One region of the Selenomonas sp. oral taxon 137 str. F0430 genome, then DNA from elsewhere that is predicted to be linked to it. Evidence: riboswitches for the same ligand, from Rfam matches in the RefSeq annotation. Region 1 holds a riboswitch; each other region holds the start of a gene.
The links. A riboswitch is a leader RNA that binds a small molecule or an ion and turns the genes downstream of it on or off. The one in region 1 is predicted to bind cobalamin.
Positions count from the first base shown of each region.

Region 2: linked by a shared signal. The riboswitch ahead of cobN (cobaltochelatase subunit CobN) and the one ahead of HMPREF9162_RS02545 (TonB-dependent siderophore receptor) in region 1 are both predicted to bind cobalamin.
Region 3: linked by a shared signal. The riboswitch ahead of HMPREF9162_RS11145 (TonB-dependent siderophore receptor) and the one ahead of HMPREF9162_RS02545 (TonB-dependent siderophore receptor) in region 1 are both predicted to bind cobalamin.
Region 4: linked by a shared signal. The riboswitch ahead of HMPREF9162_RS01600 (autotransporter outer membrane beta-barrel domain-containing protein) and the one ahead of HMPREF9162_RS02545 (TonB-dependent siderophore receptor) in region 1 are both predicted to bind cobalamin.

Region 1 is NZ_AENV01000005.1:244,488-251,931, forward strand. It holds gene HMPREF9162_RS02530 (adenylosuccinate synthase) at 1-990, opposite strand, end outside; gene purB (adenylosuccinate lyase) at 1,028-2,320, opposite strand; gene HMPREF9162_RS02540 (metallophosphoesterase) at 2,527-3,846, shown strand; cobalamin riboswitch at 4,418-4,590, shown strand; gene HMPREF9162_RS02545 (TonB-dependent siderophore receptor) at 4,852-7,311, shown strand; gene HMPREF9162_RS02550 (transporter) at 7,325-7,444, shown strand, end outside.
Region 2 is NZ_AENV01000005.1:492,356-499,799, reverse strand. It holds gene cobN (cobaltochelatase subunit CobN) at 1-2,294, opposite strand, end outside; cobalamin riboswitch at 2,434-2,662, opposite strand; gene HMPREF9162_RS03590 (lysophospholipid acyltransferase family protein) at 2,750-3,625, opposite strand; gene lpxD (UDP-3-O-(3-hydroxymyristoyl)glucosamine N-acyltransferase) at 3,627-4,646, opposite strand; gene HMPREF9162_RS03580 (OmpH family outer membrane protein) at 4,661-5,092, opposite strand; gene HMPREF9162_RS03575 (hypothetical protein) at 5,107-6,153, opposite strand; gene HMPREF9162_RS03570 (OmpH family outer membrane protein) at 6,245-6,709, opposite strand; gene HMPREF9162_RS03565 (hypothetical protein) at 6,794-7,432, opposite strand.
Region 3 is NZ_AENV01000015.1:185,456-192,899, forward strand. It holds gene HMPREF9162_RS11125 (ABC transporter substrate-binding protein) at 1-403, opposite strand, end outside; gene HMPREF9162_RS11130 (ABC transporter ATP-binding protein) at 408-1,187, opposite strand; gene HMPREF9162_RS11135 (iron ABC transporter permease) at 1,184-1,960, opposite strand; gene HMPREF9162_RS12830 (hypothetical protein) at 2,009-2,152, shown strand; gene HMPREF9162_RS11140 (ABC transporter substrate-binding protein) at 2,238-3,305, opposite strand; gene HMPREF9162_RS11145 (TonB-dependent siderophore receptor) at 3,364-5,601, opposite strand; cobalamin riboswitch at 5,767-5,946, opposite strand; gene HMPREF9162_RS11155 (DUF4153 domain-containing protein) at 6,101-7,444, opposite strand, start outside.
Region 4 is NZ_AENV01000005.1:44,975-52,418, reverse strand. It holds gene aepY (phosphonopyruvate decarboxylase) at 1-1,023, shown strand, start outside; gene HMPREF9162_RS01600 (autotransporter outer membrane beta-barrel domain-containing protein) at 1,106-3,691, opposite strand; cobalamin riboswitch at 3,891-4,067, opposite strand; gene HMPREF9162_RS01595 (O-acetylhomoserine aminocarboxypropyltransferase/cysteine synthase family protein) at 4,255-5,544, opposite strand; gene HMPREF9162_RS12855 (hypothetical protein) at 5,778-5,909, shown strand; gene HMPREF9162_RS01590 (DNA starvation/stationary phase protection protein) at 6,053-6,493, shown strand; gene HMPREF9162_RS01585 (hypothetical protein) at 6,668-7,327, opposite strand.

The sequences.
Region 1 (7,444 bases):
ACGCGTGACCGCCATGTAGTCGATGCCCGAGAGCATCCCCGCGTGGCGGACGACAACGGCGTCGAGCCAGCCCGTGCGGCGCGGACGCCCCGTCACCGTGCCGAACTCGTGCCCTGCGCGGCGCAGCTCCTCGCCGATGTCGTTCAGCTGCTCGGTGGGGAAAGGGCCTTCGCCGACGCGCGTGCAGTATGCCTTGACGACGCCGATGACCGTATCGATCTTCTTCGGCGCAACGCCCGCGCCGATGGTGACGCCGCCCGAGATGGGATGCGAGGCGGTGACATACGGATAGGTGCCGTAGTCGATGTCGAGCATCGTCGCCTGTGCGCCCTCAAAGAGGATCTTGCGCCCCTCTGCGATCTCTTCGTTGATCAGCGGGATTGTGTCGGTGACGAGCGGGCGCAGACGCTCGGCGTAGCCCTTGTACTCGGCGAGCACCTCCTCGTAGACGAGGGGCGCGTGGTCGTATGCCGCCGCGAGCTCAGCGTTCTTGCGCGCGAGGTTCTTTTTGAGCTTTTTCGCAAACTCGTCGCCGTCCATGAGATCACAGACGCGGATGCCGACGCGGTCGTCGCGATCCATGTAGCAGGGGCCGATGCCGCGCCCCGTCGTGCCGATCTTGTCCGCGCCGCGCTGCGCATCGCCGATGCCGTCCATCAGGCGGTGGTAGGGCATGACTACATGGGCGCGGTCGGAGATGCGGATATGCGACACGTCGATGCCGCGCGATGCGAGAGCATCCATCTCCTGCAAACAGACCTCGGGATCAAAGGCGACCCCGTTCGCGATGATATTATGCGTCCCCTTGTAGAGAATGCCCGACGGCAGCAGGCGCAGCTTGTACTCCTCACCTGCGGCGACGACCGTGTGTCCCGCGTTGCAGCCGCCCTGATAGCGAACGACGGTATCCGCCTGCTCCGCGAGATAGTCGACGATCTTTCCCTTTCCCTCGTCGCCCCACTGCGTACCTGTGATAACGATGGTTGACATATGCTCAGTCCCCTTTTTTTATCAAAACCTGTTCCCTTTACAGGTCAAAACGCTTGAAGATTTCATCCACATTGCGGAGGAAATACTTATAATCAAAGCAGTCGTCTATCTCCTGTGTTGTCAGATGCTTGGAGATGTCCTCGTCCCGCTCGACATTCGTGCGGAAATCCTCTTTCTCGAGCCAGCGTTTCATGGCGTTGCGCTGCACCCATACATACGCTGTCTGGCGCATGACGCCCTTATTAACGAGCGCAGTGAGGATGCGCTGACTGTAGATGAGCCCGCCCGTGCGCCCCATGTTGTGGAGCATCGCATCGGGATAGACGAGGAGCTTGTCGACGATGTTTGTCAGCTTTGCGAGGCAGTAGTCCACGTTGATCGTGCTGTCCGGCAGGATGACGCGCTCGACGGAGGAGTGCGAGATGTCGCGCTCATGCCAGAGCGTCATGTCCTCGAGCGCCGCGACGGCGTTGCCGCGCACGAGCCGCGCCATGCCCGAGACGCGCTCGCAATTGATGGGATTGCGCTTGTGCGGCATCGCGGACGAGCCCTTTTGTCCCGCCTTGAAGAACTCCTCCGCCTCGCGGATATCCGTGCGTTGGAGGTTGCGGATTTCGGTCGCGATCTTCTCCATCGTGCCCGCGATGATCGCAAGCGTCGTGACGAGCTCGGCGTGGCGGTCGCGCTGGATGACCTGCGTTGCGAGACGGACGGGCGTGAGACCGAGACGTTTGCACGTCAGCTCCTCGATGCGCATGTCGATGTTGGAGTAGGTGCCGACCGCGCCCGAGAGCTTGCCGACCGAGACAATCTCCTGCGCGCGCGTCAGACGCTCAATGTCGCGCTCGATCTCTGCGCTCCAGAGGAGGAGCTTGAGTCCGAACGTCATAGGCTCCGCATGGATGCCGTGCGTACGTCCGATACACGGTGTATGGCGGAACTCGTCCGCACGGCGGCGGAGCACTTCGCGGAACTTACACAGCCCCGTAAGGATCAGCCCCGCGGCATCGCGCATCATGATGCAGTACGCCGTGTCCTTCACGTCGCTCGAGGTCAGTCCCTTGTGGATGTATTTCGAATCCTCGCCGACATTTTCCTCAAGGTTCGTGAGGAAGGCGATGATGTCGTGGTCGGTCGTCTTTTCGATCTCGTTGATGCGGGCGACGTCGAACTTCGCCGTACGGCGGATGTTCTCCACGGCAGCGGCGGGGATCTCGCCCAGCTCCGCCATCGCCTCGCACGCCGCGATCTCGACGTTCAGGATGGTCTGCCACTCATTCTCGATCGACCAGAGACGACCCATCTCCGGCCGCGTATAACGCTCTATCATCATATCCTCCTGCTCATGTGCACAGACATAAAACAACACCTATATCATATATCTCAAAGCGTCCAATGTCAACGAAAACAAAGCGTGCGGAGAACGTTCGGCGGAGTATGGCACCATGGTAAAAATTTAGGGCGTACTATTGACTTAGAGTGCGCTCCTAGGATTATATTGACAGACAGATATTTGACTGAATCAAGGGGACTATGATGGGAGAAAATAACCGGACGGAGCGACGTTTGAGTCGGCGCTCCTTTATCAAAGGTGCGGCTGCGGCGGGCGTTCTCGCTGCGAGCGGCGCGCTCTTTTTGGGGACGGGCTGCGGGCGCACGGTTGTGGAGACAGCGGAGCGCAAACTCTTTGCCGAGCTGCGCGTAAATTATCTGCGGCAGATCGTCACGCAGGATACGGGGCGTGCGCGCGTCCTCATGTGGGAGATGCCCACGCCTGCGGCGGATCAGGTCGTCGAGCTGCGCACGGCGGGGCAGACGGAGACGCGTTCTTTTGATGTGTGCGATGCGGGCTTTACAGACGACGGCGTGACCGTCTATCAATACGCAGCGGCGATTGACGAGCTGACGCCCGGCACGTCGTACGAATACCGCGTGCGCGCCGGTGATGCTGCGACGGCGTGGATGCCGCTCGCGGCACCTGCCGAGGACGCACCGTATAAAATGATCATCTTCCCGGATTCACAGTCGAGCGACTATACGGACTGGCAGAATGTGGCGCGCGGCGCGTGGGAGCGCAACCGTGATGCGGCCGTCTACTGCAACATGGGTGACCTTGTGGACAACGGAGAGGATCGTTCGCAGTGGGCGGCGTGGTTCGAGGGATTTGACGCCGACATGCTGTACGCGCTGCCCTTCGTCCCCGTGATGGGCAATCATGAAACGTATAACCGTGATTGGAAGGTGCGCCTGCCGGAGGCGTACCTGCACTATTTCGACGTGCCCGCGAACGGCAGCACGCAGTTCGAGCGGTACTACTACTCGTTTGATTTCGGCAGCGTCCATTACATCGTCCTCAACACAATGCAGCAGGAGCTTGACGACTTTATCCCCGGGCTCGTGGAGGAACAGCAGGCATGGATCCGCCGCGACATGGCAGCGCATCGGAACAAGTGGAACATCGTCATGATGCACAAAGATGTCCTGCAATACCGCATCAACGGGCGTCCCGAGCGCACGGAGGGATTCAGCGAGGACGGGAACCTATGGATGCCGCTGTTTGACGAACTGGGCATAGACATCGTATATACGGCGCACTTGCACACCTATCCCAATCGCGGGCATATCTACGGATTCGCAAAGCAGCCGGACAAAAGGGGGCCGCTCTACATCCTCACGGGTGTCGCGGGCAACGTCCGCTATCCGAATCTGTGGCTGGATCATGCGATGGACGATGTGACGCTCCCGCAGCCCGAGACCGACAACTACCTCACGATGGAGGTCGGCGCGACCGGCATTGAGATCGCGTGCTTCCTGCCTGACGGTACGGAGATGGATCGTGTGCGCGTGGAGAAATGAAGTATATGGCTTGACGAATTGTATGTAAAAATTTATAATTGGGTTGAAATTACTTTACCGTTATGGTAGAATAAGATAGATTTATATATAATGGGAGGGATTTACCGAATATTATTTATCGTAAAAATTGAATAAGGACATCAGGTGTTTTGTGACTTGCTGCAAAGCTTTACGGGGAAGTTTGATGTGATTTCAACGCTGTAGCGCAGCCGTGAAGGGGAGTTTATTCATCGTAGTCCTCTTACAAAGGGATGAATGGGCGACGATCCTAAGCCGGGGTACCGACTGAGGTCTGTTATTTATGTAAAGTATGCGCTTTACGTACTTCAGCATTTAGGAGAGGTTCAGCTTTCCGCCGGTATTTTATTGCCAAAAATGGGGCGGACGATCTCGGGTGTTAGGGTTTGCAGCGCAGCTTACAGTACATGAAATGAAGCAGGAAATTTAGCTGTTGCGCAGCCGGATTTCCTGCTTATTTATTATAAAGTATTTTATTATCGTTAAATATGAATGCAACCTGAAAACTCTTATTGACAAAAAAAAACAATAATGCTAATATAAACATAAAAATTGCATATGATAGGGAATAGGTGTCGCAAGACTTCAAAAGGAATCCGGTCAAAGCCGGAGCGGTCCCGCCACTGTAAGAGGAGCCCGTCAAAATATGCCACTGGAGAGATCCGGGAAGGTTTGACGCGGCGATGAATCTAAGCCAGGAGACTTGCCTGTTTCAACATCACCGTTGATTTTTGAATTGTTTCAAGAATCAGTACCTGCGAGCGATGGGGAGGGGATTACGTCCAAGATGAAATACAGACGTACCTCCGGCAGGAATATATTCTGCCGGATTTCTGATTTCTGCGGATGTTCATCCGCCTGACTATGGTCGTTGGTACAGGCGGATTTTTTCGTGGAGTGAAGGGAAGCATGGCACGGGGATTGTCCACATCTTTTGAAGATACGCCGGCATACGGTCGGTCGGCAAAGAAGAACGGAGGCTCTTTTATGTCAAAGCAAGTAAGCAAAAGGATGGTCTCGGGTGTTCTCTGGATGCTGCTCGCCGCTGCGACAGGACAGCCCGCATTCGCAGCAGAGTCGGGACAGACGTCGGATGCACAGGGCGTATATACAACGCAGGATGTTACGGTTCAGGCAAAACGCCCCGTATGGGAGGAGACTCTCTCCCCCGGCACCGTAACCGTCATCCGCCCTGAGGAGTTCAAGGGCGAGCAGAAAACCCTGCCGGACTTTCTGAAAATGGTGCCAGGCGTGCATGTGCGTGAGGTGCAGGGCAAGGGGCAGTATACGACCGTAACCGTACGCGGCTCGACGGCAGCGCAGGTCGGAGTCTTCGTCGACGGTGTGCTGACAAACCTCGGCGGCGATGCGGCGGTCGATATCTCGACGATCCCTGTCAGCAACGTCGAACGCATTGAGGTCTACCGCGGCTACATTCCCGCACGCTTTGCGGGCACCTTTATCGGCGGTGTGATCAACGTCGTGACGAAGAAGCCGACGGGTGCACACGGCTCTGCCGAGATCGGGCCGAGCTCGTTCGGCGGGAAGAAAGCATCGGTCGAGGTTACGGCGCCTGTCGGCAAAGGCAGCCTGCTTTTCGGATTCAACCACGAGTCGCGTGACGGCGACTTCCCCTATCACAGCTATGCGGCGGATCAGTTCTATACGAATACCGGAGATGGACGGCTGATTATGGAGACACGAGCCGAGCTGCAAGGCTACCTCGCTATGACACCGGCAGAAAGGGCGGCATATGATGCTTTGCATGGTGCCGGTGCATGGCAGCAGAATGTAGATGACTGTATCCAGTGGCTCGAAGACAACGGCGGTCGCTTGGTGACAGCCGCCGACGATCCCGAGCGCCGCCGTAAATACAACGACTACAGCAATTCGGATCTTCTCGTCAAATGGCAGAATGATGACTGGATGATCAAGGGAACATACAAGACTGTCGATCGACATCTGCCGGACAGCCTCTGGGTTGATTATCGAAGCTATTTCGATATGATTCAGCCGGGGCTTCTCGTGGATAAATACGATCTCTATAAATACGACAAGCGGCATCAAAAAATCAGTGCAGCGGAGCTGCTCGTACAGCGACGCTATATAGGGAAACGCTATGAATGGGGTTGGATGATTGACTATCTAAGCCAGAGCAAGGATTACCGTGCCGAGAATATTCACGACGGTCTGCGCTATATGATTAAGATTCCCATGCGGGAGTGGAGCCGCTATCGTTCGAAGAAATACAATGTGCAGATAGACGGCACCTACGAGCTCAGCAAAAACAACATGCTCGACTTCCAGATGAACTACTCGCATGAGCGCATGAATATCGACGGCGACGGACTTGATGAGGTCATCGACGATGTGCAGGCGGGCATTGGGAATCTCTGGGCGCAGATGCGCAACCAGTTCGATCAGAACATCTTCAATGTGCAGCTGCAGGATACGATCACGCTCGATAAAAAGAAGACGTGGCAGCTGACACCCGCCGTCCGCTACAACCGCTCGCAGATCATTGGCTACAGTCAGTTTGGACGCTTTAACCCTCTCAAAACGTACCGTTGGGTTCATCCGAAGGACAGTCAGGTCGATTCCAAGGTGACGTGGCAGCTCGCACTCAAGAAGGAGTTCAACGACCACTTTACGATGCGCATGACGGGCGGCACCTACTTCCGCCTGCTCAACATGTATGAGATCGCGGGCGACGGCGCGGGCATCATGCCGGCACCGATGGACTATAAGGGGAGCGGCGCCAAATTTCCGCAGCCAGAATACGGCAAGCAGTTCGATCTCAGTGTCATATGGGACGGCAAGTTCCTTGGCTCGGACAATCGAACAACGCTCACCTATTTCTGGCGCGACACGCAGCGGATGCTCTACCTCTACCGCGCGGGGCTCAACTACAGCTCCTACTTCAACGACATGCGCGGTAAGGCACACGGCATTGAGCTGCAGACGAATTTCCACTGGAAGAAGTTTGATCTCGATATCGAAGGCACGCATCTCAACATAGCGGCGCAGCGCAGGGATTCCTCTCCGGGGGTCCATTACGACTGGTTCGAAGTGCGTCCGACCTACCAGCCAAGATGGGAGGGCAATATCCGTCTGACCTATCGCCCGACGGAGAAATGGCTCTTCTTCGGCGAGGCGCATTATGTTTCGCAATACTACACGCACTATGCCATTCCGCAGACCAGGAATCCCGTGGAAAAAGAACTTGCCGGCAGGCCGAGAGCTGCGCTGAAGACGATCAACGTGGGTCTCAAGTGGTCGCCGCGCAAGGATATGACGCTGTCGATTGGCTGCAACGATGTGCTTGATGAGGCGTCGAAGCTGAAAGTGCACAGCGTACAGCGCTACTTGAGCGACCCGAGCTGGGTAAACATCGAGTACCCGCTGCAGGGACGCAGTTACTATATGAGCTTCCGTTATGAATTCTAGGGAGGGAAAGAAGATGAAGGAGTATTTCAGCAAGGCGCGGCGCCTGCGCCTGACGGCTCTTGTCGTGGGCGGGCTGCTCTACGGCTCGTCGGTGCATGCCGCCAATCTGGTTTCGACGATTCCTTCGGATTAC
Region 2 (7,444 bases), 250 kb from region 1:
TTGCATTCCTCCTCTCTCAGCGTTTCCATAACCGCATCCACGGCATCCGGTGCGAAATCCTGCGCCATCAATGCGGCGACGAGCCGTGTTCCCAACTGCTCAAGGCGGTCAAGCGCCATGCCGTAGGTCGTGCCGTCGGGGAGCAGTGTCCCGCCCGCATCGAGCAGTGCGTCATAGTCATATCCCTGCCCGTCGGCGAGTACGCGTGTGAGTGTGGGAATGTCGCCGTTGTCCATGCGGACGAGGGATTTCACATAATCGACGCGATCCTCTTCGGGCGGCATCCGTCCGAGTACATGAAGCCCCGTGCGAATCTGGAGATTTTTAAGATCTGTGATGTAGTTGTGCAGGCGCAGCGCATACGATTCGAAATCCTCCTCCTCGGGCACCTCGTCCTCGAGATGCGCCGCGCGCGCCGCTTCGCGCACAAGCTCCGCGGCGGCGTCCGCCGATTCGGGCTGCGTGCGGGCAAAATGCCCGTACTCGTCGAGTGCGCGCTCGAGCTCCGCAATATCGTCGCACGCGCCTGCAAGGCTCATCGGCGGCGAGAGGTGACTGATGAGACACGCCGCGCCGCGCCGTTTTGCCTGAATGCCCTCGCCGACAATCGTCATCCAGTAGGGATAGATGTCGGGCAGGTCGCCGATGGAGATGTCGGGGTAGCACGAGGGCGAGAGTCCCGCGTTCTTGCCCGGGAGCCATTCAAGCGAGCCGTGCGTGCCGACATGGACGACGGCGTCCACACGGCGTACCGTGCGCAGCCAGTGATAGAACGCAAGATAGTGATGCGTCGGCGCGGCGTCGGGCGAGTGGAGGAGTTTCCCCGGATCTTCGCCGAATCCGCGCGGCGGCTGTATGGTGATGAGGATGTTGCCCTTTTCGATGCCGGGCAGGATAAAGGTGTCGTCCGCAACGAGCACGTCGCCCGGCGGTTCGCCCCAGTCGACGCACATGCGCTCCCGAACGCGTGCGGGGAGCGTTTCAAAGTAATCGCGGTAATCCGCCGCCGGGAGACGCCCGCAGGCATTTTGAATCTGCGCGTCGGTCAGACAGCGGCGGTCGTTCGTCGCCTGCGCCGTGATCTCGTCCATGAGCGCCTGCGCCGTCTCGGGGATGTCCTCGACGCGGTATCCCGCCTCCTTCATCGCGCGCAGGAGACGCACGACGCTCTCGGGCGAGTCCAGCCCCGCCGCACTGCCGATGCTCGCGTTCGTGGGCGGATAGTTGTGGAAAATAACGGCGATCTTCTTCTCGGCATTCTCTTTGCGCCGCAATACGGCATAGCGATGCGCCCGCCGCGCGAGGAGCTCCATGCGCTCGGGGAGCGCGACATAGACGGACAGCCCGTCCTCCATGCGCTGTTTCGCCGCGATCGGCACGGCGTGGATAGCGCCGTCGAACTCCGGCAGGCTCACGCTGATGGAGACCTCCATCGCGTTCATCCCGATGAGGGAGTCCTCCCACTCCACGCGCTCGGCGAGTATCGTATACGCCTGCAGCCACGGCACACCGAGCCGTACGAGTTCTTCGATCGGCGTCCCCGCCGCGTGCAGGGAAAATTTCAAGCAGCTCACGACGACGTCGACCGCCGGCTCCCCGTCACGGTAAAAGTAACGGTGCAGCGTCTCCGCAAACGGCGGCGAACCGAGCTCTGCGTTCGCAAGCGTATTCGTAAATACAGGGATGACGTTCAGCCCCGCCGCTTCAAAAGCGCGCACGAGCGCCGTGTGATAGGTGAAATCGCCCATGATCCACTCGGAGCGGTAGAATACGATGCCCGCCGTCGGACGCGCAGGGTCGACGTGCGCCGCACGGTACGCCGCGATGTCGGCGCAGTTCCCCCGGTAGTCGGGATGCCACACGCCGTGCCACGGCTGTTCCTGCGGCGGCGGCACCTCTCCCGTATAGCCCCCGAAGCGTGCCGCGAGATAGAACATCGCACCGCGCACGTTCTCCTCCCCGTCAAAGCGGAAATAGCGGCGCAGCTCCATCAGATCGTCATCCGTCATGCCATGCGAAATACGCTCCGCCCCGCTGTTCTCTACGAGGAACGCATGGCATTTCCGCGCGCGCAGGAGATAGGCGGATGCACGTTGAAGAAAGGGGCGATCCAGCCCCGTCCCCATCCATAGGAAGAGCACGGCATCCGCCGCCGCCGAGATGCGCATGTGGGCGGGCGACCATTCGTCCTCGCCCTGCACATAGTATGCCGCACAGGAGACGCCCTCCGGCAGCGCGAGACGTCCCGCCATATAATAATTTCTCGATACGTTGGTATAAAAGGCGATATGCATAACGCCGATAACTCCTTGTTATGATGCCGCGGACAATAAAAAAATCCACCCCTCGGTGGATTCTACGCGCCGACCTGCGGCACAATGCGGTCAATGCTCTGCCGACGCTGCAAATCCCCTCCCCATCGCTCGTGGGTCAAACGGTGACTGTCGGTAGGGCAGTTCTCCCGGCTCAGGTTCACAGCTCCTCTGCACCTTCCCAAAGCAACAGCTTCAGTGGCTCTATCGAAAGACGCACATTTTCACCTTTCGGCAAAAACATCGCGCTTTTCTGCAAATTTGCTCCCCAATACGGTGGCGTGACCGCGCCGGAAACGCTCCGGCTTCTCTATTAAATCCTTGCGGATACCCAACCCGTGCAGTACGGGCGGTACACCACGCAAGATGCTGCGTGCACCGCTCTCTCTGCACATTCTATATTATTTGCGCTTATTATAACATTGATTTTATTCTTGTCAAGTGCTGCGCTCACGAATAGATTTCCATCGATCGTGCAGCCAAAACCATTCCTCCGGGTATTTCCGCACCCATGCCTCGATACGATCGTTGACGTACTGCGTCGTTTGGCGGATATCCGCTTCCTTATCCTCGGTCTTGGGCGCACGGATCGCAGACTCGACGAGGAGCACATGATGCCCGTTCGGCTCCCGATGCATGAACACGGGGAAAATCGGAACGCTCCGGAACCGTCCGATGGACGCCGCGCCTGTGAACGCGTTCGTCTCCCGGCCGAAAAAATCGATGATGATGCCGTCACGCAGACTCGGATCCTGATCGCTGATGAGTCCGATGATCCAGCCCTCGGCGAGCATCCGGAACATCTCACGCACACTGCTGCTGTAGGTAATGTGCATCCCGACGAGTGTGCGGTACTCATTGATGAAGCGATCCATCCCCGCCGAGGACTGCTTCTTGGCGACGCCGACGAGCGGGTAGCCCGCACAGGCGAACGCCCCTCCCATGAGCTCCCAGTTGCCGCTGTGCGAGGTCGCAAAGATCGCGCCCTTGCCCTCCGCCATGACGGCGTTCAGCTCGTCCACCGCGCCGACGATCGTCACATAGTCCGACATGTGCTCCTTCATCACCGGGAAACGCAGCACTTCCATGAGCATCGTGCCAAAGCGCAGGCTGCTCGCACGCGCGATGCGATCCGCCTGCGCCGCGTCCGTATGCAGGCAGCGCATGACCTGTTCGCGTGCGAGCCGTTTGCGTTTTGCCGGGACGAAGATCCATGCGATTTTTGCGAGCGCTTCGCCGAGCAGCATCGCCGCGGTATGGGGCAGCAGACAGATGAGACGGCTGAGGAGTTTTACCGCATAGTAGGAAAGCATCTCAGGCGTCCCCGGAGAGCTTCTTTTCGAGCGCCTTCAGCTTTTTTGCCATCTCCGGCAGACGACGGATCGCTGCCTGTACGCGCAGCCACTCGGCATGAGACTGCACCGGGAACCCTGCGCCGAACGTCCCCTCCGGCATATCGCCGATGATGCCCGAGCGCGCGGCATAGACCGAGTTTGCGCCGATGTTGATGTGCCCGACCGTGCCGACCTGCCCGCCGAACGTAACGTTGTGCCCGACCTTCGTTGATCCGGAGATGCCCGTCTGCGCAACGATAAGACAGTTCGCCCCGATATTACAGTTGTGCCCGATATGGACGAGGTTGTCGATCTTCGTCCCCTTGCCGATGACGGTTGCGCCGAGTGTCGCGCGGTCGATGCCGACATGGGCACCGATCTCAACGTCGTCCTCGATGACGACGCCGCCGACCTGCGGCACCTTTGTATGTACGCCCCGCTCCGTCGTAAAGCCGAAGCCATCCGCGCCGATGACCGCACAGCTGTGAATCGTGCAGCGCGCCCCGACGCGGCAGTGCTCGCGCACAACGGCGTTCGGGTAGAGCGTCGTCCCGTCGCCGATCTCGCTGTACTGCCCGACGTAGGTATGCGGATAGAGCGTCACGCCTGCGCCGATCACAGCGTTGTCGTCCACATAGGCAAAGGGCAGGACGGTCGCGCCCGCGCCGATGCGGACGCCTGCGCCGATGTACGCCTCGTCGCTCACACCGACCGGGTGTTCGATCGCAGGAGTAAAGATCGCGAGCAGCTTTGCAAACGCAGCCTTGGGATCGTCCACATAGATCACCGCACACGAAAAGCCCTCCGTGCCGCCGGGCAGAAGGAGGGCACCCACGCGCCCTTCGCAGGCGCGTGCCTCATCAATATGCGGGGGCACGGCAAAGGCGAGATCGTCCACGCCCGCCTCATCGAGAGCGGCAAGGCTTTTTATGATGCGTCCGGTGTCGCCGCCCGCCCTGCCGCCAACCAGTACAGCAATCTCACCGACTGTCTTTTCCATGCATGATTCCCCTTTTATTGAAGTTTTTGAATGACTTCATCGGTCAGATCTGTGCCGCCGGAGATGACGGTTGGGTACTTCTTTGAGCTGTCCATCACGACGTCGAGTTTCTTATCCTTTACAATCTCTTGGACGGCAGCGTCCATCTTCTGTTCGAGCTGAACGCTGTAGACTTGGTTCAGCCCCGCCATCTTGCGTTGGGCGTCCATCTGTACCTGCTGTACTTCCTCCGGCGTCATATTGGGGTTCGCCTGGAACCGCTGCTGTGCCTCCGCCTGTGCCTCGGCGAGCTTCGTATTGGCTTCCGCAACGAGAGATTGCAGCTGCGGTGCTTCATTCTGCACACGCTCACGATCGACCGTGCCGACATGCACCTGGCCGCAGCCCGCCGTAAAGATACTCGCCGCAAGAAGGACAGCCGCAGGGGCTGCGCTGAAATATTTCATGGATAAAGTTCCTTTCATTCTTTGATGCTCTGCATTTCCTGCACCATCTCCGCTGTGATATCACGCGCCGTCACGGAGACAAGCGGAGTTCGCCGCACGGGAGCAAATGCATCTGCCCCCGGCAGATGTGCCGCGGCGCGCTCCTCGGGCGCGGCGAGGACGAGGGAGAGCTTATGCATGAGCGCGAGCTTTGCCGCGCGGCTGCGCACATCGCGTAAAATCTGCTCCTCAAGGGCATCCGCACTGCTGCGTACCTGCGCCAAGCGCAGGGCGCGTTGCGCCGCCGCACTGCGCGCTTCCTGTGCCTCCTGCGCGCGCTTCATCATCTGCGCGCCGCGTTCCTCCGCTGCGGCGCGCAGACGATCCGCCTCCGCTTTCTGCGCGGCGACGGTCTCCCCCGCGCGCGCCGTCCATGCTGCCTCCTGCGGCTCGATGCGCGCCGCGACACGTGCCGCAATCTCATCCCGCCACGCATTGTAGAGCGCAATTTGACGCGCCCCGCGCTCGGTCTTAAGCGCATCTAGCTGCTGCTCCCAGCCCGCGCGCTCGCGAGCAAGCTCCTCCTCGGAGACGCGCAGCCCGTGCATGGCGCGCTGATTGTCGATCTTGAGGTTGAGGTTGAGGATCGCGTTCAGATACTCGTCGTCGATCGCCTTGCTGCGCGCCTTGTAGTCCGCCTCCGTTTCCTTTGCATAGACCTCCATCAGGCGTTTGCGCTCACGTTCAAGTGCGACGCGCGCCCCGATGACAGTCTGCGCGTTCTTTTGCCACACGGAGTCATCAAATGGCGCGGGATCTGCATCAGGCGGAGTAACCTCCTGTGCGGCCGGCATATCCTCTATGCGCAGCGAAAGCATGCGTTCCTCGGCGCGAAGCTGCACGAGACGTTCATAGGCGGGGTGTGCCGCGAGTACCTCCGTGATCCGAAGGAAAGCAATGTCGCTCTCTTCGGAAGCATGCTCTTTTTTGGGAGTGAGGAACATGAGGAGCAGGAGAATCAGCAGCAGCGCCGCTCCCCCCGCAAGAATCTGCCCGCGCCTTGTGTGCCAAAGTTCGCGCATACGCCCGTCTCCTCCCGCGCTTTCCTATAAAAATGTACCGAGCAGCGCTCTGCCCGGTACATATGCGCATGTCAATATCGTAGGATGTGGATTACTTGCTGAGCTGCTTGATGACATCCTGCGTGATGTCCTGTCCGCCATAGACCACAGCGCCCTTATCGATGACGACGGAGAGTCCCTTCTTCTCCGCGACGCTCTTCACGGCGTCCTGAATGCTCTTCTCAATCGGCTCCATCAGCTCTTCATTCTTCTGCTGAAGGCGCTGACTCGTCTGCTGATAGTAATCGGATTTCTCCTGATCATTCATGTTTGCCGACTTCGACTCAAAATCCGCCTGTGCCTCCTGCGCAGCCTTCTGCATCTCTGCACTGGCCGCCGCGAGCTGCGGATGCTGGCTGCCGACCTGACGGTAGTCCACAACACCGACCGCGGACGACGCCGCCGACGCAATGCCCGAGCCGCTCTGCGTGAGCGCGAGCGCAACCACCGAGCCGACGAAGACGACGGCGATGAGGATGCTGATGAATTTAACCTGCTTCTTCTCAAGTTTGATCATGAAAAAATCTCCTTTTCCTATAAGAAACTCCGGCACGAATGCCGAATGCACTCATTATAACAAAGAGTGCGCCGCAATTCAATATCATTTTACTTTGCGATAAGAGGAAAGCGCGTTTTCAAGATTCATCGCGATCAGCTTATCGTCTTGAAAGGTCACGCGGGCTACGCGTCCGTCGGGTACCGCCCACCCGTAGGTCTCTGTCTCGGCTCCCGGGACGACGCTCTCGCCGAGCTTTGTTCCGTCCGCACCAAGCGCATAGCGTACGCCCACAAGGTTCATCCCGTAGGTGAGCGTATCGTATTTTGCCTTGGTCACGGAACCGTTCACCGTCTCGGCAATCTCATCCGTTGCACGGAGCTCCTTGCTGACGAGCCGCGGATAAGAGAGCGGATTGTTGAGCCAATTCTCATGCAGGAACGTGCATGTGACCACTTTGTAGGGACCGTCCTGCCACTCATAGGTATCCGTGTAGACGCCGCTCTCGATACTCTTGCCAACGTGGCGTCCCTTTCCGTACATTGCCTCGACATCGCCGCGCGTCATCCCCGGTTCGATAGAAGCAAAATTCTCAGCAGTAATCACCTGCTGCGGGTCGCGTTCTCCCTGAAGAGCCCCCGATCCCGGTGCACGCTCCGCCGACTTTCCTCCGCAGCCCATGATCAGCATGGACGAGACAACAAAGACGGCGGCTGCAAGACCTTGCTTTTTAATGTTCACCATGGCTTCCCCTCT
Region 3 (7,444 bases), on a different contig from region 1:
GCGTCTGCGCGGGTCCCGCGTCGATGTCGGCGTCGAGGAACACGACGTCGGGATGCAGGGCGAGCACGCGCTCGGCGGACGGGTGATTGATTTTCTCCGCGATGCCCTCGGCGATATCGACGATGTTGGAGCTGTTCGGGTCGTCCGCCATATGGTCGATGCCGACGAGGCGCTCCGGCGGGAGCATCCCGAGCACGATATCATCCAGCCATAAACCGTAGTTCAGAATCCGCACGGGCTTTTCTTCGAATGCGACCGCGCGCCCCTGCGCGTCCGTCACCGTATAGCCCGATGCCTGCTCGGGCGCGGTTTTCCCGCATCCCATCGCCAATAGGAGCAGCAGCGCGCCGAGCAGCAGGCTCCCTCTGCGGAGCAATCCCTCCATCATCTTCTCCTTTGCCATGCGGTCACGGCCTCAAGAGCCGCACATGCTTGTATCCGTCTTCGACGCTGACACACGTCCGGACGCCGTACATCGCGGCGATATTCTCCTCGGTCAGCACGTCCTGCGCCGCCCCGCACGCGAATACGCGCGCGTCCCGCAGCATGAGCAGACGGTCGCAAAAGAGCGAGGCGAGGTTGAGGTCGTGGATGGTGAGGAGGATGGCGATGCCCTCCCGCTTTGCAATCTCCGTGATGAGCTGCAGGATGAAGAGCTGATTGTAGAGGTCGAGGCTCGCGGTCGGCTCGTCAAGGATGATGACGCGCGTTTCCTGCGCCAGCGCCCGCGCGATAAAGACGCGCTGGCGCTCGCCGCCGCTCATCTCCTTGATGTTGCGCAGAGCGAACGGTTCGAGCTCCATGCGCCGCATCACCTCGAATGCAATCTCTTCGTCCCGCGCCGTATAGCGGTGTCCCGCGTAGGGCAGCCGCCCCATGAGTACGGCCTGCAGCGCCGTCATGCCGAAGGACGCCGTGTTGTACTGCGGCACATAGGCGATGCGTTTGGCAATCTCCCCTGCGCCGAGCGACGACAGATCTTCGCCTGAGATGTGCACTGTCCCACTCTGCGGCCGCAGGAGGCGCGCGACGCACCGCAGGAGCGTCGTCTTGCCCGTGCCGTTGGGGCCGAGGAGCCCGAGCACCTCGCCCGCCCGGAGCTCAAGCGACACATCGTCGAGGATTTTTCTTTCCGCCTTGTAGCCGAAGGTCAGATGCTCCGCCGCAAGGATCACCTTCGTACTCATTCGAACTCCTTTCCCCTGCGCAGGATGAGATGGATGAAGAGCGGCACGCCGAAGAAGGAAATCACGATGCCGACGGGCACGGTCACAGGGTAGAGAATGAGTTTCCCGACCGTGTCCGAAACGAGGAGGAGCGCCGCGCCGAGCACGCAGGTAAAGGGCAGATAGAAGCGGTGATCCGTCCCGATGAGAAACCGCGCCATGTGCGGTGCGATGAGCCCAACGAATCCGATGACCCCCGTAAAGCTGATGATCGCCGCCGTCATAAGGACTGCCGCGAGCCCCACGATCGTCCGCAGACGTGCGGGATTCACGCCGAGGCTGACGGCGGTCTCGTCGTCACTTGTCGCCATGACGTTCAGCGGCAGGCAATAGAACATCGCGACGGCAAAGCCAAAAGCGACAATCAGCGCGCCGATGACAACATAGTCCCACGAGGCGCGGTGGAGCGACCCGAACGTCCACTGAATGACCGCCGCGAGCTTATGCTCCTGTGCAAAGAACTCGAGCGTCGCCGTGAGCGCGCTGAAGAAGTAGTTCAGCGCGATGCCGACGAGTACGAGCGTCGTCGGTGTGAGCCCTGCACGCTGCGCAATGCCGTAGACAAGCGCGCCGCACACACAGGAAAGCGTGAACGCGGAGAGGATGATGCCGAGATCCGTGTCCATCGCCGTTCCTGCGGCAAATACGATGCAGATAGAGGCGCCGAGCGCCGCCGCCGAAGAGATGCCGAGCGTAAAGGGGCTGACAAGATAGTTGCGCGTGATGGACTGCATAAGCGCACCCGCAAGTGCAAGCCCCGCCCCGCGACGATCGCGAGCAGGATGCGCGGCAGGCGCAGCAGCAGAATAATCTTATTCGTCGCCGCATCCGCACCGCTCCCCGCCGTGCCGCCTGCCCACTGCTCGATTGCGGACACCGTTTGCGACATCGGAATCTCCCGCATCCCGATGGTCGTGAATGCATAGGCAGCGGCGAGCACCGCGAGGATGCCCCCGCAATCATCAGCCGCTTGCGCCGGTTCTTTTCATGATAGGCCTGTGCGAGCATGGCTTATTCACTCAGCGGGAACGCGGGATAGGTGTGCCCGCTGACATACGGCAGGTGCTGATATTTCTCGAGCCAGACCTTGAAGATATCCTCGGGATGAAGGTCGGGGAGCTGCTCGGGATAGAGGAACTTCGCGATGTACATGGTGCCGACGAGTTTCGAGGCGCCGCCGTGCACATAGTGCGAAAGAAGGAGAATCCTTTGATTTTTCACCGCGTCGATGGTATCCCAGCCCTTGCGCGACTCCAGTTCGTGCAGGATGCGCGCGTGATCCTCCTGTGTCGGCGGGATGTACGAAGAGTTCACCTTCGGCTCGGAGACCTTGACGATGTAGGCGGGATTGCGCTCAATGACCGCCTCGGGGTTCACCTGCGGGTTCGCCGCGTCGCCGAAGATGTTGTGTGCACCCGAATACTCTACCATGTCGTAGAAATAGTTCCCCGGCACGGTCGTATTGCCCTCGGTACGGTACTCAAAATAAAGAGATTTCTTCGGCACATCCTTGGTCTGCCGTTCGATGTAGTCTAGTTTCTCCATAAAGAAATCCGAGAGTTCCTGCGCTGCGGCTTCCTTGCCGAAGAGCTGCCCAATCAGCGCACAGTTGTCCCGGAACTCGCGCGTGTAGTAGGCGTCCACGACGATGACCGCGATGCCGAACGGGGCGAGTTTTTCCTGCGCGTCCTCCCAGCCGCCGTTGCCCGTCAGGATGAGCGCCTGCGGGGCGAGCTCGATAATCTTCTCATAGTTCAGATTGCCCTGGTTCGCCCCGATGACCTGCTCCTGCTTGAACTTCCCCTTGAATCCCGCCTCGTCGTTGAAGATGTAGTTGTCGACGCCGACGACGGTATCGAGCGCGCCGACGGCGTTGATGAGCTCTGCGTTGTAGGCGTTCGAGACGACGACGCGCGTCAGCGGATGCGGCACGGTCACGCTGCGCCCGATGCTGTCCGTCACGGTAATCGTATCGACGCTCTGCCCCGCGCTGTCCTGCGCCGCGTCCTTGCCGCAGCCGAGCATGAGCAGCGCGCAGAGAAGGAGCGCGCAGAATGCGTTGATGCTGTATTTTTTCATAATCCCCTCACAAAAAAGGGAACCCGCCGCCCCCGCAGCGAATCCCCTGTTTTTCCATTTAGATATCCATCGTCATCGACAGGACGAGGCTGCGCGGATAGCCCTGAATCCCAAAGTTATAGGTCGGGCGCGACATCCAGTAGTGCTTGTCGAAGAGGTTGTACGCCGTGAGGCTGAGCGCCGCGGGTACGGTGCCGAATTTCGTCTTGTACGTCACGCCGAGGTCGCAGGTGAGATACGAAGGCACGTTCAGCTTGCGCGCGTCCCCCGTGTAAATCGGCGCGGAGCCGGAGTAAATCGCGCGCGCAAACGCCGTTAGCTGCGCATCCGGCGCGTACTCGACAGCGAGCATACCGCTCCAGTCCGCGACGCCCGCCACAGCCTTGCCGTTATAGCCCGTATTCGTCTGCTGCTCCGTCGTCAGGTGCATCAGGCCGCCCGTCAGCGTCCACTTCGGCGCGATTTGGCCGCTGACGCTCAGTTCGACGCCCTTGAATTTATTCTTGCCCTCCATGACGCGCGTGGGGTTCGGGTCGCCGGTGTAACGCACGTCAATCGTGCGGTCCTGTTCGATTTGGAAGACGCTCAGCCCCGCGAGGACGCCGCGCCGACGGTACTTAACGCCAATCTCGTTCTGCTTGGTCTTGGCAGGGGAAAGCATCGCGCCCGTGTTCATAAAGCCGCTGCCGACGACATTCCCCTTATCAAAGCTCTCAGAGTGGTTCGCATAGATGCTGAGGTCATCCGTCGGGCGGTAGACGATGCCGAACGTCGGGGAGTTCGCGCTGCTGCTGACCGTCGTGCTGCGCGCGCGATTATAGCCGGAGTCTGCAGCATAGGACGTCGCCTTGACGCTGTGATGGTGAATGCCCAGCAGGGCAGTCGCTTTCCCATATTCGACGGTATCGGTCAGCGATACGCCCGAGTAAGTCGTCACGCCGGACTTAATCGCCCCGCGGACAGAGCCGGGCGCATAGTTCCACGTCACGCTGCGCACGCCGCCGCTGAGGCTCCCCGACATATTGCCGAAACTCGGAACGGCATTCCCATACGCCCCGTTCCGTTCATAGCCCCAGTAGGCATGGTACCAGTCGCGGTCGAGCGCCAGCACGACGTCGTTTTTGACATCGCCGACATGGAACGTCCCGCGCACGCCGAGCTGCGTATATGCGTTGCGCAGGCCGTACGGATACGTCCACAGCGTATTATAGAAATCGCCCGCCTCATTGCGCATGAAGAGCTTGCTCGAGGAGGTCATCACGTAGCCGCTGCCGTAGTTGCGGCTGTACCCGGCGTTAAAGAAGGCCTTCCACGTATCGCTCAGTTGCTGCTCGTGATTGAGCACGGCCGTCCACGTCTTCACCTCGATATGCTGCCCCGGGAAACTGTAGTTGCGCTTGCCGCTCGGCGCCGACGGCAGACGACTCCCCGTATAGAGATTCGCCCCCGTACCGCTGAAATCGAAATAGCGCTGGCCGCCCTCGTCCTTCGTATAGCGGTAGCCCATGAAGAGATTCGTTGTGCTGCGGCGCCCCGCATGGTCGAGGTTGATATAGAAGTCGCGCGTCGTGAGCTTCTCGCCCTTGACCGCCGTCTTGCCCTGAATGTTCTCCGCGTTAATGCGCAGCCCCCACGCCTCGTTTTTGCCGAACCGCCTGCCGATGTCGACAATCTCGCCGAGCGCTCCACCCGTGCTCACCGTCTGCGTATAGGTGAGGCGCTCCTTGCCGTACGCCGCGCGTTTCGTCACGAGATTGACCGAGCCGCCCGCGGACTCCGAGTTCGTCGAGCCGTGAACGCCGATGACAGGCCCCGAGATGACCTCCATGCGGTCCACGAAGTTCGACGGCATATTCGTCTGGGAGAACATGCCCGGCACGCCGTTGACCTTGAACTGATACGCGTTCATCGGGAATCCGCGCATGGAGAAGTCGTTGTACATCGTGCTGCTGCTCGTGCGCACGGACGGCGACATGAGCAGCGCGCTCGTCAACGGCTCAACTGCATCCCCGTACTGCGCGAGCGCCTTGTTCGTGATGTTCGTCTGCGTGAAGGGAACCTCCATCACGTCCTTCGTTCCGAGGAAGCCTGTGCCGCCCGTACTGCTCGTGAGACTGTTGGCCTCCTCGCTCCGCTCCCCTTCGACATCGACAGGATCGAGTTCATAGGTATCGACGGCATCCGTCCCCCCCCCGTGGACATCCTGCTTCTCTGCAGCAGATACACCGCTCATCCACACCGCATTCGTACCGATCGCCGCGATGGCGACGGCAAGTGCCAGCTGTCGTTTCGTCATGATGATATTTTCCTCCTCCAAAGTTCCCCTGAGCGCCCCCCGCGCCCTCTTCCCTATGCATTGCTTTCCTCCATCGTACGCACTAAAAAAACACTGCCGTTCTGTCCATCGCAGAATGCAGTGGCAGCGCCGCCCTGTCGTGCATCCGCACACAAAGGGCACCGCTCCCGGCGTACGAGATTCGGTAGGTCTTCCGGCTCTGCGTCATCGTCCGCCCCGTCTTCCCGCTCGCGCAGTGACATGGTGGGGCATCCTCGGCATTACGGCGGCGGGACCGCATCGGTTTCACACCGATTTCCCTGTTACCTCCTTTTCACAAGGAGCACCGAACCTGCTTATGAAGTTAAAAATGAATAAATACTTATTGAAGTATAACGAATACTAATCCTATTGTCAACCACGAAAACCGCGGACTCCACAACGACCGGGGCATCCTCCCTGCTGATCGGGAATGACCGCATCTGCATCACACAGAAGCACAGGCATTCCGGAAGACGTTCTACCTCTTCAAAAGCACGCCCTGCATATTCACCGCCGCCCCCTCTTCTCCTGCGCCGCGCGCCATGATCCGCAGTTCGCTCAGGCAAAGGCGGCTCCGGTCATCCAAATCGATCTGCATCTCACGTGTGAATCTGTTTACACCGTTTCCCGCACGATGTTCGCGCGCATACGCCAACGCCTCCGCGACGTACGCCGAAACATCGCAGTGCTCCTCTGCGCCCGCCCCCTTTTCCACAACGAGCACGCCGTCCCTGACAGGCGTATCCGAAAACACATAGGCTTCCTGCCATCCGGCCACCGGAACGAAGGCAGGATCGGGCGGGGTGAAAAGGAACCAATCGACAGTGTCTTCTCCCTCATAGCTGCGGCGCAATTCCGCGAGCGTATCGTTCATGCCCGGCGTCTCGAGGAACGCCGTCTGACCTCGCTCCGTCAGGTACTCCGAGGCGCTCAGCAATTTTTCCTGCGCCTCCGGCGAAAGAGCAGGGTTCCCCACGACAGTGCCGTCCCTTATCATATCGTTTTCCTCAAGAACGCTCCAAAGGCGTGCCTCCTGCGTACGCAGCGGGATGTCGAGGATGCTCAGCGGCGTCAGCGCGGACACGGCGATCATGACCGCCAGGACAAGGAACGCCGGGCGCGGAGAACTGCGCCGGAACGCACATATGAGCAGGAAAATACCGAACGCCGTGCAGAGGATGGATGCGTACCGAGGAGCGGTAAGCCCATACGGCGCGATCCGCTGGCATACGGCCACGGCCTGCACTGCAAGAATCGGCAGAAAGACCGGCAGCCCGCGGTGCAGAAAGGACTTCAAAAAGGGGTGCCGTTCATCCCCCGCAAAACAGACAAAAAACACGGCAAAGGCAAGGAGCGCCAGTGAGGCAAACCAATTCATCATGCCGACGGGAATCTCCCACAGGAAGATGATCTTCGCCACGTAGAGATAGAGAATAACGAGCAGGATGAGACAGGCAGGCCAAAGGATGCGCACGAGCAGCACGCGGAAAAGTGCGGGCATCTCCGCTCTTTGCCCGTACACGGGCAGACCTGCAAGGGCGACCTGTCCCCCTGCAAAAATATAAGAGACCTCCGCAATCAAGAAATACAGCAGCGTCAGCAAGTTCGGCGGCACTGAAACGATCAGCGAATCAAATGCCATGAGGCAGATATTCAGCGATGCGGTCAAGAGTGTGCCGACAACGGCAGCCTTGCACAGAGAAAATATGACAAGCGGAGCGGAGCGCCCCTCCTCTTCGCCCTCCAGACAATAAAGTCCAAAAGCCGCAAAGGAGAGCGCAGCGCCGAGGGTTTGGAGCAGGATGTACGGCACCGTCCAGCT
Region 4 (7,444 bases), 200 kb from region 1:
GTAGAGACCTACGGCAGCAATAATGCATCCCACGTGATCGCTGCGAACGAGGGAAACGCTGCGGCGCTCGCGGCGGGCTATCATCTCGCGACGGGAAAAACGCCTGTCGTTTACCTCCAGAACAGCGGGCTGGGGAACATCGTCAATCCCCTGCTCTCGCTCCTCGACCGCGCGGTCTACGGCATCCCGTGCATCTTCGTCATCGGCTGGCGCGGTGAGCCTGGACTGCACGACGAGCCGCAGCATCTCCTGCAGGGGCGGCTCACCGAGCCGCTCCTCGATACGATGGGTGTAACGACACGCATCCTCACGCGGGAGACGACGCCCGCAGAGCTTGCGCGCATGATGGAAGAGGTACGCCCTCATCTCGCGGCGGGCGGACAGGCAGCATTCCTTGTCCGCGAAGGCGCGCTCACGTATCCAAAGCAGAAATATGAAAACCTCTTTCCCATGCGCCGTGAAGATGCCGTCGCCGAAATCCTCAATGCTGCAGAAGACGCCGTTATCGTCGCGACAACGGGCAAGACGGGACGCGAGCTCTTCGAGCTGCGTGAGGCGCGCGGCGAGGGTCATGCCCGTGACTTCCTCACCATCGGCTCGATGGGACATGCAAGCGCCATTGCCCTCGGCCTCGCCCTTCACCGCCCGCAGCGGCGCGTCATCTGTATCGACGGCGACGGCGCGGCGCTGATGCATATGGGGGCAATGGCGACCATTGGCGCCATCGCGCCTGAGAATCTTGTCCACATCCTCCTCAACAATGAGGCACACGAATCCGTCGGCGGCGCGCCGACAGTCGCAGACTCAATGAACTTCCTCCACATCGCCGAAGCCGTCGGCTACCGGCGCGTCCGCAGTGCCGATGATCCCGGCTCGCTCCGCCGTGCGCTGCAGGATATCCGGGAACACAGGAAACTCACCTTCCTTGAGGTGCGCATCGCCATCGGATCACGCAGCGATCTCGGACGCCCTACAACGACGCCCGCAGAAAATAAAGCGGCACTAATGCAGACACTGCACTGATACCGTATATACAATAACAGGGCGACAGCACTTTATTCGTGCTGTCGCCCTGTTATTTTTATTGAAGATAGCTAATCCGCGGTTAGAATCCCCAGCGGATGCCGGCATCCACGCGCCAGTCGGTCTTGATATCGCCGCCGAAGGTTTTTTCAAAATCACCGTAGACACTGCACTTATCACTGAGCTTCAGCGTCCCGCCGATCTGTGCGCCGACCCAGGTATCCTTGAACTCCTGCGATGCACGGTTGGTATTGACGCTGTCCGAGAACGTTGTCTTCATGTCCCCGGAGAACTCATGATAGAGCGAGAGCTTTGCGAACACCGTACTGCGTGCCGTCTCCTGCCCGACGCCGATGCCGATGCGGCCGATGAGACTGTTCATCGCGCCCTGCCGGATACTGAGGGCGTTCGCCGCGCCGTTGAGGCTTGCCTTATAGTCGACACCGTTCAGATGTGTGTAGATCAGCTCGGCCTGCGGCTCGATAAAGCTGCCGCCCTTGTACTTGATACGTTTTCCATACTCCGCAGAGAGCGTTTCCGCCCATGTATGGCAGTCGCCGCGCACGATGTCTCCGCTCGTATTATAAACGCTGTATTCCGTGCCGAGTCTGCCGACCTTTGCGATGAGATCAACATAGTCGCCGCTTTTTCCCGTCCACGTGCCATAGATGCCGAGGTTGCCCTCTTTGCTCTTGCCGCTGCCGTTTGCAAATCCAGCGCTGCCCTTCATATAGCTTGCCGCAAGACCGACACGCCACTGCGGAGATACCTGCAGGTCATGACCGACCTGCACCGTATGATAGTTCATATGGAAGTTCGTATTGTCCTTATCGCTGCCGGTCTTGCCGCGGTAAAAACGTACCCATGTCCCCGTCTGCTCCGGCGATAGGCGCAGATCGCCCATGCGCTTCATGAGGTCGTTGGCTTCCGCGCGGAATGCCATTGCAGAAGCTGCCATCGCGGATTTTGCGCTGCTCATGATGAGTGTTTCTTTTGGCCCGTAAGTGATGCGGTTTTCATCCGGAACCGCTGCGCCGAGCATCGCCTGTCCCGTTGCGTCGTCATAGGACAACATGCGCCGTGCCCATGGCGTAATCGCGCCTTCGGCGATCTCCGCCTTGCCCGTGATGTTCTTCTCGCCGCTCTTATATCCTTCGTAGTAGAATTTATGTGCGAGCGATTCGAGCGCTTCTTTATATTTCGATGTGTCGAGCCCGTTGCCGGAGGTGCGCAGAGTGACGCCGCTGCCTGCGGCGGCATTTTTAACGACAAAATCTCCGCCGACAAGCGTCGTGGCATCCGGCGCCGTGCGATCATAGTAGACATTGGTAAATCCATCATAGTGGTTGATCGTGATGGAGCGCGCATCCTTTTGGAAGATCCTGCCCGCATGGTCGGCATCCACACCGCCATGGAGCGAGCGTAGCTTACTGCCGCTGAACCCCGCACGCGTGGGAATCATCGCGCCCCACTCTTCGTTCACCCATTTCGCACCGTTTTGCAGATACAGGTTAAGCCCCGTCGCTTCACGAATTGCCTTCTTGTCCGGCTCGTTTTTCCCTTGCTCTTTGTAATTATCCAGCACAATGCCCGTAAATATGGAGTCGGCGGTCGTCAGTCCCACATTGATCCGCGTCAGCGTATTGCCGAATGTAGTAGCCGTTCCCTCTCTGTCAATGAGCCCAATGTTGCCGTAGATCTCCGTCTTGCGGCTGCCTGCGCCGACGACGTTGCCGTCCTTGTCGAGCTTTACATTCATATTGACAGTTGCTTCCTCGGCATTGATCGCAAAATGGGGAAGATTATGCTCCTTATTGATTTTGATTCTGCCGCCGCCGCCAATCGTTACCGTGGAACGCGTTCCCGCACGGACGCCACTGCCGTCGGATTCGACGTCAACGTCACCCGTCACCGTGATATTGCCGCCCTGTGTATCTCCATCATAATTGAGCATCGCGGAAATACCGCTGACATAGTAGTGGGAGAGGAAGTTCTCGCCATGGCTGCCGAGACTCTGCTGTGTCGGCACCTTGACGCGAATTTTCGCATTTCCGTCAATGTAAACATGACCATGGTTCAGTGTGCCGATGCCGCAGGTCACAGCGGGATCACGGTCGCCGGAGCCGTCCGGCGCTTTCAAAAAATTGCTCGAGATATTAACGTCCACATCGCCGTTCACGCGCACAGTTTTCGCGTCGGAAGAGCCGGAGATGATCCCGTAGGAATCGTCCGCATTTGTATGTGAGGTACGGTCAACATTGACAATGACTTTCTTCGCCGTAATCGTGACGTCATGAAGTCCGTTATAGTAATTGGGATCCGCCTTATAGCCGCGCCCCTTATAACTCTGAATGCCAAGGTTCTCCTTTGAATTGAGCGTAAGCGTCACGCCGGGTGCATTGACATTGACATCTGCGCTATTTCCTGTGATGGATTTCGTATTTATCGTGCTGTCTTTTGTAAATGTGTAGCTCTTTGTTGCGCCATCCCAGACGTTGAATTTTGCAAAATCACTTGAAAATTTATATGCGGGTTTCCCGTCAATTTGTCCCTTAGTGAACGTGGTTCCTGTCTGCTCCTCCGCCGACGCCGTTCCGCACGCACTAACCCCCATCAGCGCCATAAGTACCAGTGCCGTAAGTCTCAGCTCTCTTTTTTCGAATTTCACGTTTTTTCTTCCTCCCGAACAATCAATACTCTGTGAAAAAATGCACATGCATTCTTGTTAATATTCTGCGTTTTCCTCCTCTCCGAACGTATCCCCGGCGAGCGGTACAAAAAAAGCCTCTGCCAAAAGAGGCAGAAGCATATGAATGGAACGGCAATACAGCCGTATATGAATCTCCTCCCTGTCGCTCGCAGGTGGTAACGGTGACCTTGGAACAGGCAGGTCTTCTGACTCCAAATCATCGCGCGGCTGCGTCTTCCCGGAAAATCTCCAGTGACCATATGCAGCCGCACTCCTTGATACAGCGGCGGGACCGTGTCGGATTTGCACCGACTTCCCTATGAATCCTTACGGAACCTGTTCGTCTGTGTAGTTTTGTGAATTTCAGGCGACATTATATCATCATTTTACAATAGAATCAATATATGGGACAATATTTTATTGAAAAAATCATGAATATCATTCACAACCTCAATTTATCATAAGTATAAAAAATTCCCCCTACATTAAATGCAGGGGGATTAAATATTTACTTCACATAATTCAGTGGCGAACCGAATGCCTCACACAGCGTCGAGCGCCGCGCTGACGTCGGCGAGGAGGTCGTCGATGTGCTCGATGCCGACGGAGAGCCGCACGGTGCCGGCGTTGATGCCGGATGCCGCGAGCTCCTCCGCGCTCATCTGCGAGTGCGTCGTGGTCGCGGGGTGGATGACGAGCGACTTCACATCCGCGACGTTCGCGAGGATGGAGAACAGCTCGAGTTTATCGATGAAGCGGTACGCCTCCTCTTGTCCCCCCTTGATGTCAAAGGTAAAGATGGAGATGCCGCCGTGCGGGAAGTACCGCTCGTAGAGGGCATGATCCGGATGCAAGGGCAGCGCGGGGTGGTTGACCTTCGTGACCTTCGGGTGTTTGCTGAGGAAGTCGACGAGCTTCAACGCGTTCTCCGTGTGACGCTCCACGCGCAGGGAGAGCGTCTCGAGGCCGTGGATGAAGTGGAATGCGTGCGTCGGCGAGATGGTCGCGCCCGTGTCGCGCAGAATGAGCGCGCGGAGGTAGACGATGAAGGCGATCGCGCCGAGCGCATCGGCAAAGCTCAGCCCGTGGTAGCTCGCGTTCGGCTCGGTGATGTGCGGGAACCGTCCCGACGCCTTCCAGTCGAACCTGCCGCTGTCGACGATGACGCCGCCGAGCGCCGCGCCGTGTCCGCCGATGAACTTTGTCGCCGAATGCACAACGATATCCGCGCCGTGCTCGATGGGGCGCAGGAGGTACGGCGTCGCGAACGTGTTGTCGATGACGACGGGGATGCCATTCTTATGCGCGATCTCGGCGATCGCCTCGATGTCGACGAGATCGGCGTTCGGATTGCCGACGGTCTCGATGTAGACGCATTTCGTATTCGGACGGATCGCCGCCTCATACGCCGCCGCGCCGCCTTTCGGATCGACAAAGGTGACGTCGATGCCCCACTCCTTGACCGTGTGCTTCAGGAGGTTGAACGAGCCGCCGTAGATGGTCTGCTGGGAGACGATGTGATCGCCCGCATGGGCGAGCCCCTGGATCGTCGCGGTGACCGCCGCCGCGCCCGACGCGAAGGCGAGCGCCGCCGCACCGCCCTCGAGCGCCGCGATGCGTTTTTCGAAGACATCCTGCGTGGGGTTCATGAGCCGCCCGTAGATGTTGCCGGGATCGCGCAGGGCGAACCGATCCGCCGCATGCTGCGCATCGCGGAACACATAGGAGGTCGTCTGATAGATCGGAACAGCGCGCGCGTCCGTGACGGGATCCGGCTGCTCCTGGCCGGCGCGGACTTGGAGCGTTTCGAAACGGTACTTCTTGTCACTCATGAGGGGGTACCCCTTTCCTTGTCAGAGCTTAATTTCATACTTAATAGATATGTTATATTATACTCCTGCAATATACTGTTGTCAATATGAAAAACAGAGGTGCCGCAGGCTTTATGTATGCGGGGTTTATATCGCCGTCTGGGCATCCACCTTGCGAAAAAAGCAGGGCTTAAAAATCGCTGCAGCGGACGCCCGGGCGGCACGCAAGGCGCATGGGAAGCAAACCGTAAATTATGGCAAAAGGAATCTTTGCAGTGCGGATTTCGAGCAAGATACAGCACAGTAAACCGACGATTTACCCCATCCGGCAGTGTTCCCCCGCCGCAGCATCCATTCATCAGAGACTTGGGGCGTACCTCGCATAGCGGCGAAGTAAAAATCATTCTCTATTTAATAATTACTATTGACAAATAGTAGATAGACGGGTATAATGACACATGTAACGAGATAGAAAACAGATATGAATGTATCTGCATATATTCTATTATTGAGAAAAGGAGATTTTATTATGAACAAGGAACTTACGAAATCCGTCAATGCTTATATCGCCAACATCGGCGTCGGCTACATCAAGCTGCACAACCTCCACTGGAACGTGGTCGGCTCGCAGTTCAAAGCAGTACACGAATACCTCGAGTCGCTCTACGATTCATTCGCAGACGTCCTCGACGAGGCCGCCGAGATTCTGAAGATGTGCGGCGAGCAGCCGGTTGCAAGCCTCAAGGGCTACCTCGAGCGTGCAAGTATCAGCGAGCTGCCGGATGGAAAAGTCGATCAGAAGAAGGCGCTCGAGATCACGCTTGCCGACCTCGAGACGCTCCGTGACCAGGCTGCCGCAGTGCGTGCCCTCGCGGACAAGGACGATGTGTTCGGCGTCGCGAACCTCATGGAGGATCACATCGCGAACTACGCAAAGCAGATCTGGTTCCTCCGCTCGATGCTTGCGTAAATCAACATAGTTCATGGGTAAAATTGCATAGAAAAGAGACCTGCTGCACGTATGTGCTGCAGGTCTCTTTTTGTATGCAAGGGACTTCCGGTCTTGATAATATAAATAACTTAAAGCATACGTCAGCCGTCCTTTTCCAATCCACTGTATCCTTTCGGTTTTATTCCTTCCTTGTCACTCGGTTGTCCAAACATTAACGTCTTCCAACGCTTCCCGCACACGCTCCCGGAGCCCCGACACATCCTCCGGATAGTCAAATTCCACCGCCCATATCACGGGAGCCTTGACGATATAGAGAATATCCGTATGCATCTTTATCCCATTCATCATATCCGTGACCGTGTAAAGCCGGCTCCCGTCGCCGACTGTGGGAAAATCGACACGCCGGGGCATCGTTTTGCCGGCATCCCGCGAAGCCTTCTCCAGCCGCGTGTCAATGTACTCCGTTTCCGCACCGCGCATAACACGATTGTAGAACTCTTCCTTCATCTCTGTGCAGGAAATAAAGAGACGTAAGGGATCTTTACGCCCCGTGGTGAGGAAGGTCGTCACGCGTTCCATTGCGTCACGGTTGTATGCGGGGACGGGGACATCTTTCTTTTCTACAGGCTCAAAGAGGAGCGATGAGACAAAGCCGACCGCATAGTTCCCCGCATCGACGCGTATAATCTGTCCTGTAGGATTGCCCGGGTTGATTTTTCCAATGATTTTTCCGCTTTCTTTTTCGACAAGCACCCCATCCCCGCGATCGACTGCGATCAGCGGTGCGGCAAATGCAGCGGATGTACTCATAAGAACTGCAAAGAAGATCGTGAGGAAATGAATGTGCCGCACAATAGCCCCTCCTAAACGTCCATCATATATTTATTGATTTATTTATTATATTTTATTCCTTTTTATATTTATTTATTCGAATTTATTTTTATCGACTTAATCCCGGACATTACAGCC